Allochromatium vinosum DSM 180: one gene and its partner. The protein of the gene in region 1 binds, or shares a complex with, the protein of each later gene. Links are inferred from orthologs where the notes say so. Each region holds a gene or a part of one and is shown in the gene's direction. Other genes may lie near its edges.

The links.
Region 2: the proteins of secA (region 1) and secY are in contact, whole or in part, in a crystal structure (PDB 3DIN), measured with the Thermotoga maritima proteins. The link is inferred for Allochromatium vinosum DSM 180 from one-to-one orthologs. Residues at the interface, in WP_004082002.1 of Thermotoga maritima: Glu261, Ala262, Arg263, Lys300, Ala301, Arg302, Thr303, Ile304, Ile305, Leu323, Tyr324, Asp325, Pro326, Val329, Ser330, Tyr333, Ile336, Lys340, Phe345, Val349, Glu363, Phe364, Tyr374, Ser375, Gly376, Gly377, Glu393, Ile395, Thr482, Ser483; in WP_004081795.1 of Thermotoga maritima: Glu108, Gly109, Glu110, Glu111, Ala236, Glu237, Arg238, Arg239, Ile240, Thr241, Ile242, Gln243, Tyr244, Ala245, Arg246, Arg247, Val248, Thr249, Gly250, Arg251, Arg252, Val253, Tyr254, Gly256, Ala257, Ser258, Thr259, Tyr260, Leu261, Pro262.

What each region holds. Positions count from the first base shown.
Region 1 is NC_013851.1:148,463-155,098, forward strand. What follows is about bases 1,403-4,776. They hold secA (preprotein translocase subunit SecA), read left to right. Parts: upstream 1,403-1,750; coding sequence 1,751-4,576; downstream 4,577-4,776. Other genes in these bases: ALVIN_RS00715 (M23 family metallopeptidase), read left to right, coding at 1,403-1,634; argJ (bifunctional glutamate N-acetyltransferase/amino-acid acetyltransferase ArgJ), read left to right, coding at 4,592-4,776. Outside these bases: lpxC (UDP-3-O-acyl-N-acetylglucosamine deacetylase), read left to right, coding at 1-122; ALVIN_RS00710 (DciA family protein), read right to left, coding at 123-581; more of ALVIN_RS00715, read left to right, coding at 732-1,402; more of argJ, read left to right, coding at 4,777-5,809; ALVIN_RS00730 (Nudix family hydrolase), read left to right, coding at 5,863-6,636. UniProt on the Escherichia coli protein: Required for protein export, interacts with the SecYEG preprotein conducting channel.
Region 2 is NC_013851.1:2,668,030-2,674,260, reverse strand. The notes cover bases 2,640-5,608. They hold secY (preprotein translocase subunit SecY), read left to right. Parts: upstream 2,640-3,432; coding sequence 3,433-4,785; downstream 4,786-5,608. Other genes in these bases: rpsK (30S ribosomal protein S11), read left to right, coding at 5,498-5,608; rpsM (30S ribosomal protein S13), read left to right, coding at 5,104-5,460; rpmJ (50S ribosomal protein L36), read left to right, coding at 4,906-5,019; rplO (50S ribosomal protein L15), read left to right, coding at 2,980-3,414; rpmD (50S ribosomal protein L30), read left to right, coding at 2,787-2,978. In the rest of the region: rplX (50S ribosomal protein L24), read left to right, coding at 1-8; rplE (50S ribosomal protein L5), read left to right, coding at 23-562; rpsN (30S ribosomal protein S14), read left to right, coding at 574-879; rpsH (30S ribosomal protein S8), read left to right, coding at 949-1,344; rplF (50S ribosomal protein L6), read left to right, coding at 1,357-1,890; rplR (50S ribosomal protein L18), read left to right, coding at 1,903-2,265; more of rpsE, read left to right, coding at 2,277-2,639; more of rpsK, read left to right, coding at 5,609-5,887; rpsD (30S ribosomal protein S4), read left to right, coding at 5,915-6,231. UniProt on the Escherichia coli protein: The central subunit of the protein translocation channel SecYEG. Consists of two halves formed by TMs 1-5 and 6-10.

The sequences.
Region 1 (6,636 bases):
ATGCGCTCAACAATCTGCTGCTGCGTGCACTCGTCGCCGAGGAAGCGGCCTGGGAAGAGGTCGTGTTCGAGGACTCTGCCGCCGCGCCGATCTGTTATGCCCAGCCGGTGCCGGCGCTCTGATCAATCCAGCCCCTCGGGCGTCGCGCGCGGACCATGCCGCGCGAGTCGCCTGAGTGCCTCGCTCAGGCATGGATCGCGCTGATGGTCCGCCGCCTCGAGCAGATGTCTCGTCGCCGTCTCCGACAGCTGGGCACGCCGGCTCGCTACGTCCCGCCTGGGCGATTCGCGCTCCGGCAGTCTGACCTGAAATCCGACCGCGTCGACGTGGTAAGATTTCAGCGATGTCAAAATCTCACCCGCTAAAAAACGTGCGCGCGTCAGCCATGCCGTTGAATCGAGAAACAGGGTCAGGCGACCATCGGCGATTCTCAGGTCCAGGCAGTGCGCGCCAAGCTTTCCAGGCAGAAGCGCCCGAATCTCGGCGACGAGCGTCTGTTCGCGTCGGTCCTGTTCGAGCCGTTCGCGCGCGAATCCGTGATGACTCAGGTGATCACGGATGTGTCGAAAACGCAGTCTCATCGCAACATCCTCTTTTCGCTCAAGCCTCTCCCACACTTCCCGAGACCGACCCGTCGTATCGCCCGCCCCTGTGGAGCTGGACGGGACTCGGGGCCATGCCCGACGTCGGCCGCGCCTGGCGTCGAGCCTGACCAGTAGAAGAGATCAGTCATGCCCCACATCGCTCGCAAAAAAACTCAACGCGGCCAGACTCTGGTCATGCTCTCGGCCGTCTCCAGTTTTGCCCTGGCCGGGGTTGGATTCGGATTCTGGATCGGTGATCGCGCCGGCGCACCCGGTCGCACTAGCATCGCCATGGAAACCGTGCCCGTCAACCCGTCGGTAACGGATTCCGGCGAGATCGGCGCCATTGCCGCCCGTTTGGGCGAAATGCAGGCCGAACTCCTGCGGATCAATGCGCTCGGCGAGCGTCTGGTCCAGGTCTCGGGACTCGATCCCGATGAGTTCGACTTCGTGAACGCACCGCCGCGCGGTGGTCCCGAGACGGCCATGGCCCGCGATTACACCATCAAGGAGCTGGCCGACGAATTGTCGACGCTCGTGGTGCTGGTGCAGGATCGTGAGCGCAAGCTCGACCGGCTCGCCGACCGGGTTCTGGAACAGCAGCCGAGGGCCGCCGGCGCGCAACTTGGCGGCTGGCCGGTGCGTTCCGGCTACATCAGCTCCCCCTATGGCGTCCGGGTGCATCCGGTTCGCAATACGCGTCAGTTCCATGAGGGCGTCGATTTCGCCACCAAGCGCGGCTCCCCCATCCTGGCCGTTGCCGATGGTCTCGTGGTCTTCAGCGGGCGTCGCAATGGCTACGGCAATCTGGTCGACATCCGTCATCGCGATGGCTTGGTGACGCGCTATGCGCACAATACCGCCAATCTGGTCCGTGAGGGTGATCTGATCCGGCAGGGCCAGCAGATCGCGACCGTCGGCTCGACCGGGACGGCGACCGGACCGCATGTGCATTTCGAGGTGATCCGCAACGGACGGGCGGTCGATCCCATGCCCTATCTGCGTAGCCAGCCGGCCCAGCGTCTCGCCAGGGCCGACGTGCTGCGCTGACCGACTGTCTCCACGGCCAAACGCCCGCGCCTCGGGCGCATTCCCAGACGCGGTTCGCAGCGAAATCCGTTATCATCCGCCGCTTTCCGCGTCAGGCTCTCTTAAAGAATCCCGCGATGTTCAATCCATTCAAGAAGCTCTTCGGCAGCCGCAACGAGCGGCTGGTCAAATCACTGATGAAGACGGTGGCGCGCATCAACGCGCTCGAGCCCGAACTGGCGCAGCTCTCGGATCAGGCACTCGCGGCCAAGACCGTCGAGTTCCGCGAGCGTCTGGCCGGGGGCACGACGCTCGACGATCTGCTGCCCGAAGCCTTCGGGGTCGTGCGCGAGGCCGGCAAGCGCGTGCTCGGGATGCGGCACTTCGATGTGCAGCTCGTCGGCGGCATGGTGCTCAACAGCGGCAAGATCGCCGAGATGCGCACCGGTGAGGGCAAGACCCTGGTGGCCACGCTGGCGGCCTATCTCAACGCGCTGCCCGGCCAGGGCGTGCACGTCGTCACCGTCAACGATTATCTGGCACGGCGCGACGCGGCCTGGATGGGGCGGCTCTATCACTTCCTGGGGCTGTCGGTTGGCGTCATCAATTCCTCGGGCGGACTGGGGCCGGACATGGCCTCCTATCTGTTCGATCCCGAGTTCGAGCTGGAGGCCGGTCAGGGCCATCGTCATCTGCGCCCCTGCACCCGGCGCGAGACCTATGGCGCCGACATCACCTACGGCACCAACAACGAATACGGCTTCGACTATCTGCGCGACAACATGGCGTTCACGCCCGAGCAGCGTGTGCAGCGCGATCCGTTCTACGCCATCGTCGACGAGGTCGACTCCATCCTGATCGACGAGGCGCGCACGCCGCTCATCATCTCGGGGCCGTCCGAGGGCAGCACGGATCTCTACAAGCAGATCGACACGCTCATCCCCAGGCTCACCCGTCAGGCGCCCATCACCAACGAAGAGGGCCAGCCGGACTTCGGGCCGGGCGATTTCTCGGTCGACGAGAAGGTCCGTCAGGTCTATCTGAGTGAAGAAGGGCACGAGAAGGTCGAGCAGATGCTCGTCGAGATCGGTCTGCTGGAAGAGGGCGACGGACTCTACGATCCGGGCAACATCGTGCTCATGCACCATGTCTATGCCGCCCTGCGCGCCCACACGCTGTTCCAGAAGAACGTCGAGTACATCGTGCGCGACGGTCAGGTCATCATCGTCGACGAGTTCACCGGGCGCACCATGCCCGGACGGCGCTGGTCGGAAGGTCTGCATCAGGCGGTCGAGGCCAAGGAAGGGGTGCCGATCCAGCCCGAGAACCAGACCATGGCCTCGATCACCTTCCAGAACCTGTTCCGGCTCTATCCCAAGCTCTCGGGCATGACCGGCACGGCGGATACCGAGGCGTTCGAGTTCCAGCAGATCTACGGCCTGGAGGTCGTCGTCATCCCGACCAACCAGCCGATGGTGCGCGACGATCGCGGCGATCTGGTCTATCTGACCCCGCAGGAGAAATACGAGGCGATCATCGCCGATGTGCAGGACTGCGTGCAGCGCGGTCAGCCGGTGCTGGTCGGTACGGCCTCGATCGAGACCTCCGAGCTGGTCTCGGGTCTGCTCAAGAAGGCCGGCATCGCCCACGAGGTGCTCAACGCCAAGCAGCACGAACGCGAGGCCGGCATCATCGCCCAGGCCGGACGTCCGGGTGCCGTGACCATCGCCACCAACATGGCCGGTCGCGGGACCGACATCGTGCTCGGCGGCAATCTGGAGGCCGAGCTGGAAGAGGCTGGCCCGAACGCCGATCACGCGGCACTGCGCGCGGCCTGGAAGGCGCGTCACGAGCAGGTCATCCAGGCCGGCGGTCTGCATGTGGTCGGTACCGAGCGTCACGAGTCGCGGCGTATCGACAACCAGTTGCGCGGCCGTTCGGGGCGTCAGGGCGATCCCGGCTCCTCGCGCTTCTATCTGTCGCTCGAAGACAACCTGATGCGTATCTTCGCCTCCGACCGGGTCGGCAAGATGATGCAGCGCCTCGGGATGCAGAAGGGCGAGGCCATCGAGCATCCCTGGGTGACCAAGGCGATCGAGAACGCCCAACGCAAGGTCGAGGGTCGCAACTTCGACATTCGCAAGCAGCTGCTCGAATACGACGATGTCGCCAACGATCAGCGTAAGGTCATCTATCGTCAGCGCCGCGATCTGATGGATGCGCTCGACGTCTCCGAGACCGTCGAGGCCATGCGCGCCGACGTGCTCAAGGGGCTGATCGACATCTATATTCCGCCCGACAGCCTGGAGGAGCAGTGGAACATCGCCGGACTCTCAGAGGCGCTCGTCGAGCACTTCGGCGGTGACTGGCCGATCCAGAGCTGGCTCGACCAGGATCACGACCTGCACGAGGAGACCCTGCGCCGCCGCATTCAGGACGCGCTGGCTCAGCGCTACCAGGAACGCGAGAATCTGATCGGTACGGCCAATATGCGCCAGGTCGAGCGCGCGGTCATGCTCCAGACGCTCGACAGCCACTGGAAGGACCACCTGGCCGCGATGGACTATCTGCGCCAGGGTATCCATCTGCGCGGTTATGCGCAGAAGAACCCCAAGCAGGAGTACAAGCGCGAGGCGTTCCTGATGTTCTCGGCCATGCTTGCGGGTATCAAGCAGGATGTGGTGACGACGCTCGCCAAGCTGGAGATCCAGGCCGGTGTGGAGGCCGACTTCGCGGCTCGGCGCACGCCGGAACCCGCGCCCAAGGGGTTCGAGTTCAAGCACGATGTCTTCGAGGGCTTCGGCGAGGGTGACGAGGAGTCGTCCGAGTCGACGGGTGGCCGGAGTCGGGCCGAAGAGGATCATCATCCCTATGTGCGCGACGGGCGCAAGGTCGGGCGCAACGAACCCTGTCCCTGTGGTTCGGGCAAGAAATACAAGCAGTGCTGCGGCAAGGTCGACTGAAGGGCGTATGACGTCATGAGCGAGAACAAGACCGAGTTGTCCTTTCTCCCGGTTCCGGGCGTGCGTCTGGCGACCATTGGGGCGGGTATCCGCTATCAGGGGCGCGACGATCTGCTTGCGCTCGAATTGGCTCCAGGCGCGACGACCGCCGCCGTCTTCACCCGCAATGCCTTCTGTGCTGCGCCGGTGATGCTGGCGCGTCATCATCTGAGCCAGACCGCGCCGCGTTATCTGCTCGTCAACTCGGGTAACGCCAATGCCGGCACCGGCGCGCGCGGACTCGACGACACGCGCGCCTGCTGCGCCGCGCTCGCCGAGGCGGCGGGCTGTCGGCCCGAGGAGGTCTTGCCCTTCTCGACCGGCGTGATCGGCGAGCCGCTGCCGGTCGCGCGGTTCGAAGCCGCCATGCCGGCACTTCTGGAGCGGTTCGAGGCGGCGGCCTGGCCGGACGCGGCGCGCGCCATCATGACCACGGACACCGTGCCGAAGCTCTGCTCGCGGACCTTTGAGATCGACGGGCGTCAGGCGACCATCACCGGCATCGCCAAGGGCGCGGGCATGATCTGTCCCGACATGGCGACCATGCTCGCCTTCATCGCCACCGATGCCGCCGTGGCGCCCGAGGTGCTGCAAGGCTGTCTCAAGGCGGCGGCCGATCGCTCGTTCAATGCCATCAGCATCGACGGCGACACCTCGACCAACGATGCCTGCGTGTTGGCCGCGACCGGGGCGCTCGGCAATGCGCCCATCGTCGATGAGACCAGCACTGACTATGCGGCCCTGCAAGCGGCGGTCGAGTCGGTCTGCGTCGAACTGGCCACCGCCATCGTGCGCGACGGCGAGGGCGCGACCAAGCTGGTGACGGTGCGCGTCGAGCAGGCGCGCGATCGCGACGAGGCACGGCGCGTGGCCTATACCATCGCCCACTCGCCGCTGGTCAAGACCGCGCTCTTCGCCTCCGATCCCAACTGGGGGCGGATTCTGGCCGCCGTGGGGCGGGCCGGTGTCGAGAATCTAGTCATCGAGGATGTCGACATCTGGCTCGGCGAGGTGCGCATCGTCGAAGCGGGCGGTCGCGCGGCGGATTACACCGAACAGGCCGGCGCTGCTGTCATGGCCGAGTCCGAGATCCTGATCCGGGTCGCGCTCGGTCGCGGCACGGTGGACGCCGAAGTGCTCACCTGCGACTTCTCCTACGACTATGTGCGCATCAACGCCGAATATCGGAGTTGATCGCGGAATGGGCGCGGCTTCGGCCGTCTGACGGACGCTCTGGAGTCGCGCCCATGCCTGAAATCATCCATGTCATGGCCGGCGCCATCGCCGACGCGAGCGGGCGCATCCTGGTCGGCAAGCGCCCCGATCATGTGCATCAGGGCGGACTCTGGGAGTTTCCGGGCGGCAAGCTGGAACCGGGCGAGTCGCCCGAAGCCGGTCTGGCGCGCGAACTCGCCGAGGAACTCGGCATCCAGGTGCGCGCCAGCCGTCCGCTGATCCGCGTTCATCACGACTATGGCGATCGCCATATCCTGCTCGACGTGCATCGGGTGGACGACTATGCGGGCGTTCCACACGGACGTGAGGGCCAGCCGCTCGACTGGCTGGCGCCCGAGGAGATGGATCCCGCCGCCTTTCCCGCCGCCGACCGCCCCATCATCACCTCGCTGCGTCTGCCGCCGCTCATGCTGATCACGGGCGAGGAACCAGACCGGCCCGATGCGTTCCTGGCGCGTCTGGGGCGTGCTCTGGAGACCGGTGCGCGTCTGGTGCAACTGCGCGCGCACCAGCTTTCAGCGAACGACTATGTGCATCTGGCGCAGGCGGCCTGTGATCTCTGTGACCGAACGGGCGCGAAACTGCTGCTCAATCGCGATCCCGCCGAGGTCGCGAGCGTTCCGCGTCATGGTCTGCATCTGAACAGTCAGGTATTGATGACGCTCCGCGAGCGTCCAGGCCGATCGAGCGAACTGGTCGGCGCATCCTGCCATGATCCGGTCCAATTGGCCCGCGCGGTCGACCTGGGTCTGGATTACGCGCTGCTCTCGCCCGTCAAACCCACG
Region 2 (6,231 bases), 2.5 Mb from region 1 along the record:
ACGTCTGACCGGGTGAAGCGAGATGTCCAGATTACAGACTGAATACAAAGAGCGCATCGTTCCTCAGCTCAAGGAGCATTTCGGCTACCAGAGCGTGATGCAGGTGCCCAAGATCGAGAAGATCACACTCAACATGGGCGTGGGCGAGGCCGTGGCCGACAAGAAGGTCATGGACAATGCCGTCGCCGATCTGCGCGCCATCGCCGGTCAGCAGCCGATCGTGACCTACGCCCGCAAATCGGTCGCCGGGTTCAAGATCCGCGAAGGCTGGCCGATCGGCTGCAAGGTCACGCTGCGTCGCGAGCGCATGTACGAGTTCCTCGATCGCCTGATCAGTGTCTCGATCCCGCGTATCCGCGACTTCCGCGGTCTGAGTGCCAAGTCCTTCGATGGCCGCGGCAACTATTCCATGGGCGTGCGTGAGCAGATCATGTTCCCCGAGATCGATTACGACAAGATCGATGCGCTGCGCGGACTCGACATCACCATTACGACCACGGCGCGGACGGACGAAGAAGGACGTGCCCTGCTCGCGGCCTTCAATTTTCCGTTCCGAACCTAAGGTAGAGCCCCATGGCGAAGAAGAGCATGATTGCGCGCGACCGCAAGCGCACCGAGATCGCAGCCCAGTTCAGCGCTAAGCGCGCGGCCCTCAAGGCCGTAATCAATGATCGCAGCGCGAGTTCCGAGCAGATCGACGAAGCGCTGGCGAAGCTGCAGAAGCTGCCGCGCGATGCCGGCCCGACGCGCCAGCAGCGTCGCTGCCGCGTCAGCGGTCGTCCGCACGCGGTCTATCGCAAGTTCGGCCTGTCGCGCAACAAGCTGCGCGAGGCCGTGATGCGCGGGGACGTCCCCGGCGTCGTCAAGGCGAGCTGGTAAGTTCAGCCACACGTTTTTCAACCTACCGGGTATCGCGTCGCAACGACGGCCTGACCCACGGAGAAGCCAATGAGTATGTCGGATCCGATTGCGGATATGCTGACACGCATCCGCAACGGCCAGCAGCGCGGTAAGATCACGATCGTGATGCCGTCTTCAAAGCAGAAAGTCGCCATCGCGAATCTGCTTAAAGAAGAAGGCTACATCGCCGACGCCATGGTCGAAGCCAAGGGTGGCAAGCCCGAGCTGGTCATCAAGCTCAAGTATTATCGCGGCAAGCCCGTGATCGAGTTCCTCAAGCGCGTTTCGCGCCCCGGACTGCGCATCTATCGCGGCAAGGACGAGCTGCCCAAGGTCTGGGCCGGGCTCGGCATCGCCATCGTCTCCACCTCCAAGGGTCTGATGACCGACCGCGCGGCCCGTCAGGCCGGACACGGCGGCGAGATCATCGCCTACGTCGCTTAAGGGGAGACTACGATGTCACGTGTTGCAAAAGCTCCCATCAAGCTGCCCAAGGGCGTCACCGTCGAGATCAGCGGTCAGGACGTCAAGGTCAAGGGTCCGAAAGGCGCCCTGGACTGGTGTGTCCATCCGACCGTTCGCGTCTGCGAAGAGAACGGCGAGATCCGGGTCGCGCCCGCCGAGGGCCAGACCGAAGCCTGGGCCATGGCCGGCACCACCCGTGCGCTGCTCAACAACATGGTCACCGGCTGCGGCGCCGGCTTCACGCGCAAGCTGACCCTGGTCGGCGTCGGTTATCGCGCGCAGGCCAAGGGCGACGTGCTCAACCTCAGCCTGGGCTTCTCACATCCGGTCGACTATCCGGTGCCGAAGGGCATCACGATCGAGACCCCCAGTCAGACCGAGATCCTGGTGTCGGGCGCCGACAAGCAGCAGGTCGGTCAGGTCGCCTCCGAGATCCGGGCTTATCGTCCGCCGGAGCCGTACAAGGGCAAGGGTGTTCGTTACGCGGACGAGAACGTCCTGCGTAAGGAAGCCAAGAAGAAATAAGGGGTCTCAACGATGGACAAGAAACAGGCTCGCCTGCGTCGTGCGACGCGGGCCCGCGCCAAAATTCGCGAGCTTGGCGCCTACCGGCTGTGCGTGCATCGCACGCCGCGCCACACCTATGCCCAGATCATCGCGCCCGGCGAGACCGGCGACCGCGTGCTCGCCAGTGCCTCGACCGTCGAGAAGGCGCTGGCCGAGCAGATCACGGGCAACAAGGCCAACATCGCCGCTGCCACCGTCATCGGCAAGGCAATCGCCGAGCGCGCTCTGGCCGCTGGTGTCGAGACAGTCGCCTTCGACCGTTCCGGCTTCCGTTATCACGGCCGTCTCAAGGCGCTGGCGGATGCCGCGCGTGAAGGCGGATTGAAATTCTAGGGGAGCGAGCAATGGCAAACTTCAATCCAAAAGTGGAAGGCGACGATCTCCTCGAAAAGCTGGTGGCGGTCAATCGTGTCGCCAAGGTGGTCAAGGGTGGCCGTCAGTTCGGTTTCGCCGCCCTGACTGTGGTCGGCGACGGCAAGGGCCGGGTCGGCTTCGGTCGCGGCAAGGCGCGTGAGGTGCCGATCGCGATCCAGAAGGCGATGGAGAACGCGCGCAAGAACATGATCGAGGTCAAGCTCAACGGCTCGACCCTGCAATATCCCTTGCAGGGCAAGCACGGTGCGGCCAAGGTCTTCATGCAGCCGGCCTCCGAGGGTACCGGAATCATCGCCGGCGGCGCCATGCGTGCCGTGTTCGAGGTGCTGGGCGTGCAGAACGTGCTCGCCAAGTGCATCGGCACCAACAACCCGATCAACGTCGTGCGCGCCACCGTCAATGGTCTGCGCGCCATGAGCGATCCGGCGACCGTTGCCGCCAAGCGCGGCAAGAGCGTCGAAGAGATCCTGGGGTAAGCGATGTCCGACAAGAAAATGATGAAGGTCAAGCTGGTGCGCAGCGTGCACGGGCGCCTCAAGCGTCATCAGGCCTGCGTGCGCGGTCTGGGGCTGCGTCGCATGCACCAGGTCGTCGAGGTCGAGGATACGCCCTGTACGCGCGGCATGGTCAACGCCGTGCAGTACATGGTCAAGGTCGTGGAGGAAGCCTGAGATGAAACTCAATGATCTGCGGCCCGATCCGGGCAGCCGTCCCTCCGCCAAGCGCGTCGGTCGCGGTATCGGCAGCGGCCTAGGCAAGACCTGCGGTCGCGGCCACAAGGGTCAGAAGGCCCGTGCCGGCGGTTTCCACAAGGTCGGCTTCGAGGGCGGTCAGATGCCCTTGCAGCGCCGTCTGCCCAAGGTCGGCTTCCGTTCGCGCAAGTCGCTGGAGAAGGACGAGGTGCGTCTGACCGAGCTGAACCTGGTCGAGGGCGATGTCGTCGACCTAGAGACGCTCAGAGCAGCCGGTCTGATCAATCGCGTCGTCAAGAGCGCCAAGATCATCGCCTCCGGCGAGGTCACGCGCGCCCTGACCATCCGTGGTCTGGGCGTGACCAAGGGCGCGCGCGCCGCGATCGAGGCCGCCGGCGGCACGATCGAAGACTAACCCAAGGGTTTGAGACGGATGGCTAAAAACGCTGGATCCATGGCTGGGGCGCTCGGCGGGATGGGGCAGTTGACCGAGTTGCGTCGGCGTCTGATGTTCCTGTTGGGGGCCTTGCTCGTCTATCGCATCGGTACCTTCATCCCGGTTCCGGGTGTGAATCCGGAGGCGCTGGCCATCCTCTTCGACCAGAACCAGGGTTCCATCCTGGACATGTTCAACATGTTCTCGGGTGGCGCTCTGGAGCGCGCGAGTCTGTTCGCACTCGGCGTCATGCCCTACATCTCCGCCTCCATCATCGTGCAGTTGATGACGGCGGTGGTGCCTCAGCTTGAGCAGCTGAAGAAAGAGGGCGAGGCCGGGCGGCGCAAGATCACCCAGTACACCCGCTACGGCACGGTGTTCCTGGCGACCTTCCAGGCCATCGGTATCTCGATGGCACTGCAAGGGCAGACGGCCGGCGGCTCGGCGCTGGTGGCACACTCGGGCGTGGGCTTCGTGTTCACGGCGACCGTATCGCTGGTGACGGGTACTATGTTCCTGATGTGGCTCGGCGAGCAGATCACCGAGCGCGGCATCGGCAACGGCATCTCGATGATCATCTTTGGCGGTATCGTCGCCGGTCTTCCAGCTGCGCTCGGCGGCACGCTGGAGCTGGCGCGCACCGGTGAGATGAACGCACTGGCCGTCCTGGCGCTGTTTGCCATGGCGCTGGCCGTGACCGCCTTCGTGGTCTTCGTCGAGCGCGGTCAGCGGCGTATCACGGTGAACTATGCACGCCGCCAGCAGGGGCGCAAGATGATGCAGGCACAGAGCACGCACCTGCCGCTCAAGCTCAACATGGCCGGTGTGATTCCGCCGATCTTCGCCTCCAGCATCATCCTGTTTCCGGGCACGCTCGGTCAGTGGTTCGGCAGCAGCGAGGATCTGCGCTGGATCGCGGACATCACGTCCAAGCTCGCGCCCGGTGAGCCGGTGTATGTGCTGCTTTATGCCTCGGCGATCATCTTCTTCTGTTTCTTCTACACCGCGTTGGTCTTCAACGCCAAGGAAACAGCGGACAACCTGAAGCGCTCGGGTGCCTTCATTCCGGGCATCCGTCCGGGCGAGCAGACGGCCCGGTACATCGATGGCGTCATGACCCGGCTGACCGCCGCCGGTGCCATCTACATCACCGCCGTCTGTCTGCTGCCGGAGTTCCTGATCGTCGGCTACAACGTGCCCTTCTACTTCGGCGGTACCTCGCTGCTGATCGTGGTGGTCGTGGTCATGGACTTCATGGCCCAGGTGCAGGCGCATCTGATGTCGCATCAGTACGAAGGGCTGATGAAGAAGGCCAATCTGAAGGCTCCGGGCGGCGGACTGCTGCGCTGAAGCCGTCAACAAATCTTGGTAGACCGCGTCCAGCGCGGCGACCGTCCGGAGTCGCTCTCGGACGGTCGGTTCATTGCAAACACCGCCTGTCGTACGTGGACGCGGTTCAGGAGACAAAACATGAAAGTGCGTGCATCCGTCAAAAAGCTGTGCAGAAACTGCCGAATCATTCGGCGCAATGGTTCGGTGCGTGTGATCTGTTCCGATCCGCGTCACAAGCAGCGCCAGGGTTGATCGATCCTTGGTTGACCTGAACAAACTGTTTGATATACTGCGCGGTTTACCCGCTGAGCATTTAGGACTAAGGGGTTCGTAAACATGGCCCGTATCGCCGGCGTCAACATCCCAGATAAAAAACACGCCGTGATCGCGTTGACCGCGATCTATGGCATTGGTCGTACCCGTGCGGGTCTGATTTGCGATGCAGCGGGTATCGCGCGTACCACCAAGGTGCAGAGCCTCACGGAAGAAGAAGTCGACAAGCTGCGTAATGAGGTCGCGAAGTATTCGGTCGAGGGCGATCTGCGGCGCGAGGTGTCGATGAACATCAAGCGGCTGATGGATCTCGGCTGCTACCGGGGCATCCGTCACCGTCGCGGGTTGCCGCTGCGCGGTCAGCGCACCCGTACCAACGCCCGGACCCGCAAGGGGCCGCGTCGCCCGATCAAACGCTAAGCGCTCGCGCTCGGCCAGATGAGCTGGATTACGTCGAATGGCTAAACCGATTCGCAACACGAAGAAGAAAATCAAGAAGCAGGTCGCGGACGGGGTCGCCCACGTCCATGCCTCCTTCAACAACACTATCATTACCATCACCGACCGGCAGGGCAATGCCCTGGCCTGGGCGACCTCCGGCGGCTCGGGTTTCCGCGGCTCGCGCAAGAGCACGCCCTTTGCCGCACAGGTCGCCGCCGACAAGGCTGGTCAAGCCGCGAAGGAGTACGGTCTGCGCAACCTGGATGTCAACGTCAAGGGGCCGGGACCGGGACGCGAGTCCGCCGTGCGCGCGCTCAACAATGCCGGTTTCAAGATCACCAGCATCACCGACGTGACGCCCATCCCGCACAACGGCTGCCGCCCGCCCAAGAAGCGGCGCGTCTGACGGTCCGACAGTTCAACAGGAAGACACATGGCACGTTACATAGGCCCGACCTGCAAGCTGGCGCGGCGCGAGGGTGTAGACCTTTCGCTCAAGAGCCGCGCGCGTTCGCTCGATACCAAATGTAAGCTGGAGAAGCAGCCCGGTCAGACGACCGACCGTCGCCGCCGCCTCTCCGACTATGGCGTGCAGCTGCGCGAGAAGCAGAAGGTGCGCCGTATCTACGGTGTGCTTGAGCGCCAGTTCCGCAATTACTACAAAAAGGCGGCTCAGTCCAAGGGCGCGACCGGTGAAAACCTGTTGCAGATCCTCGAGCGCCGACTCGACAACGTCGTCTACCGGATGGG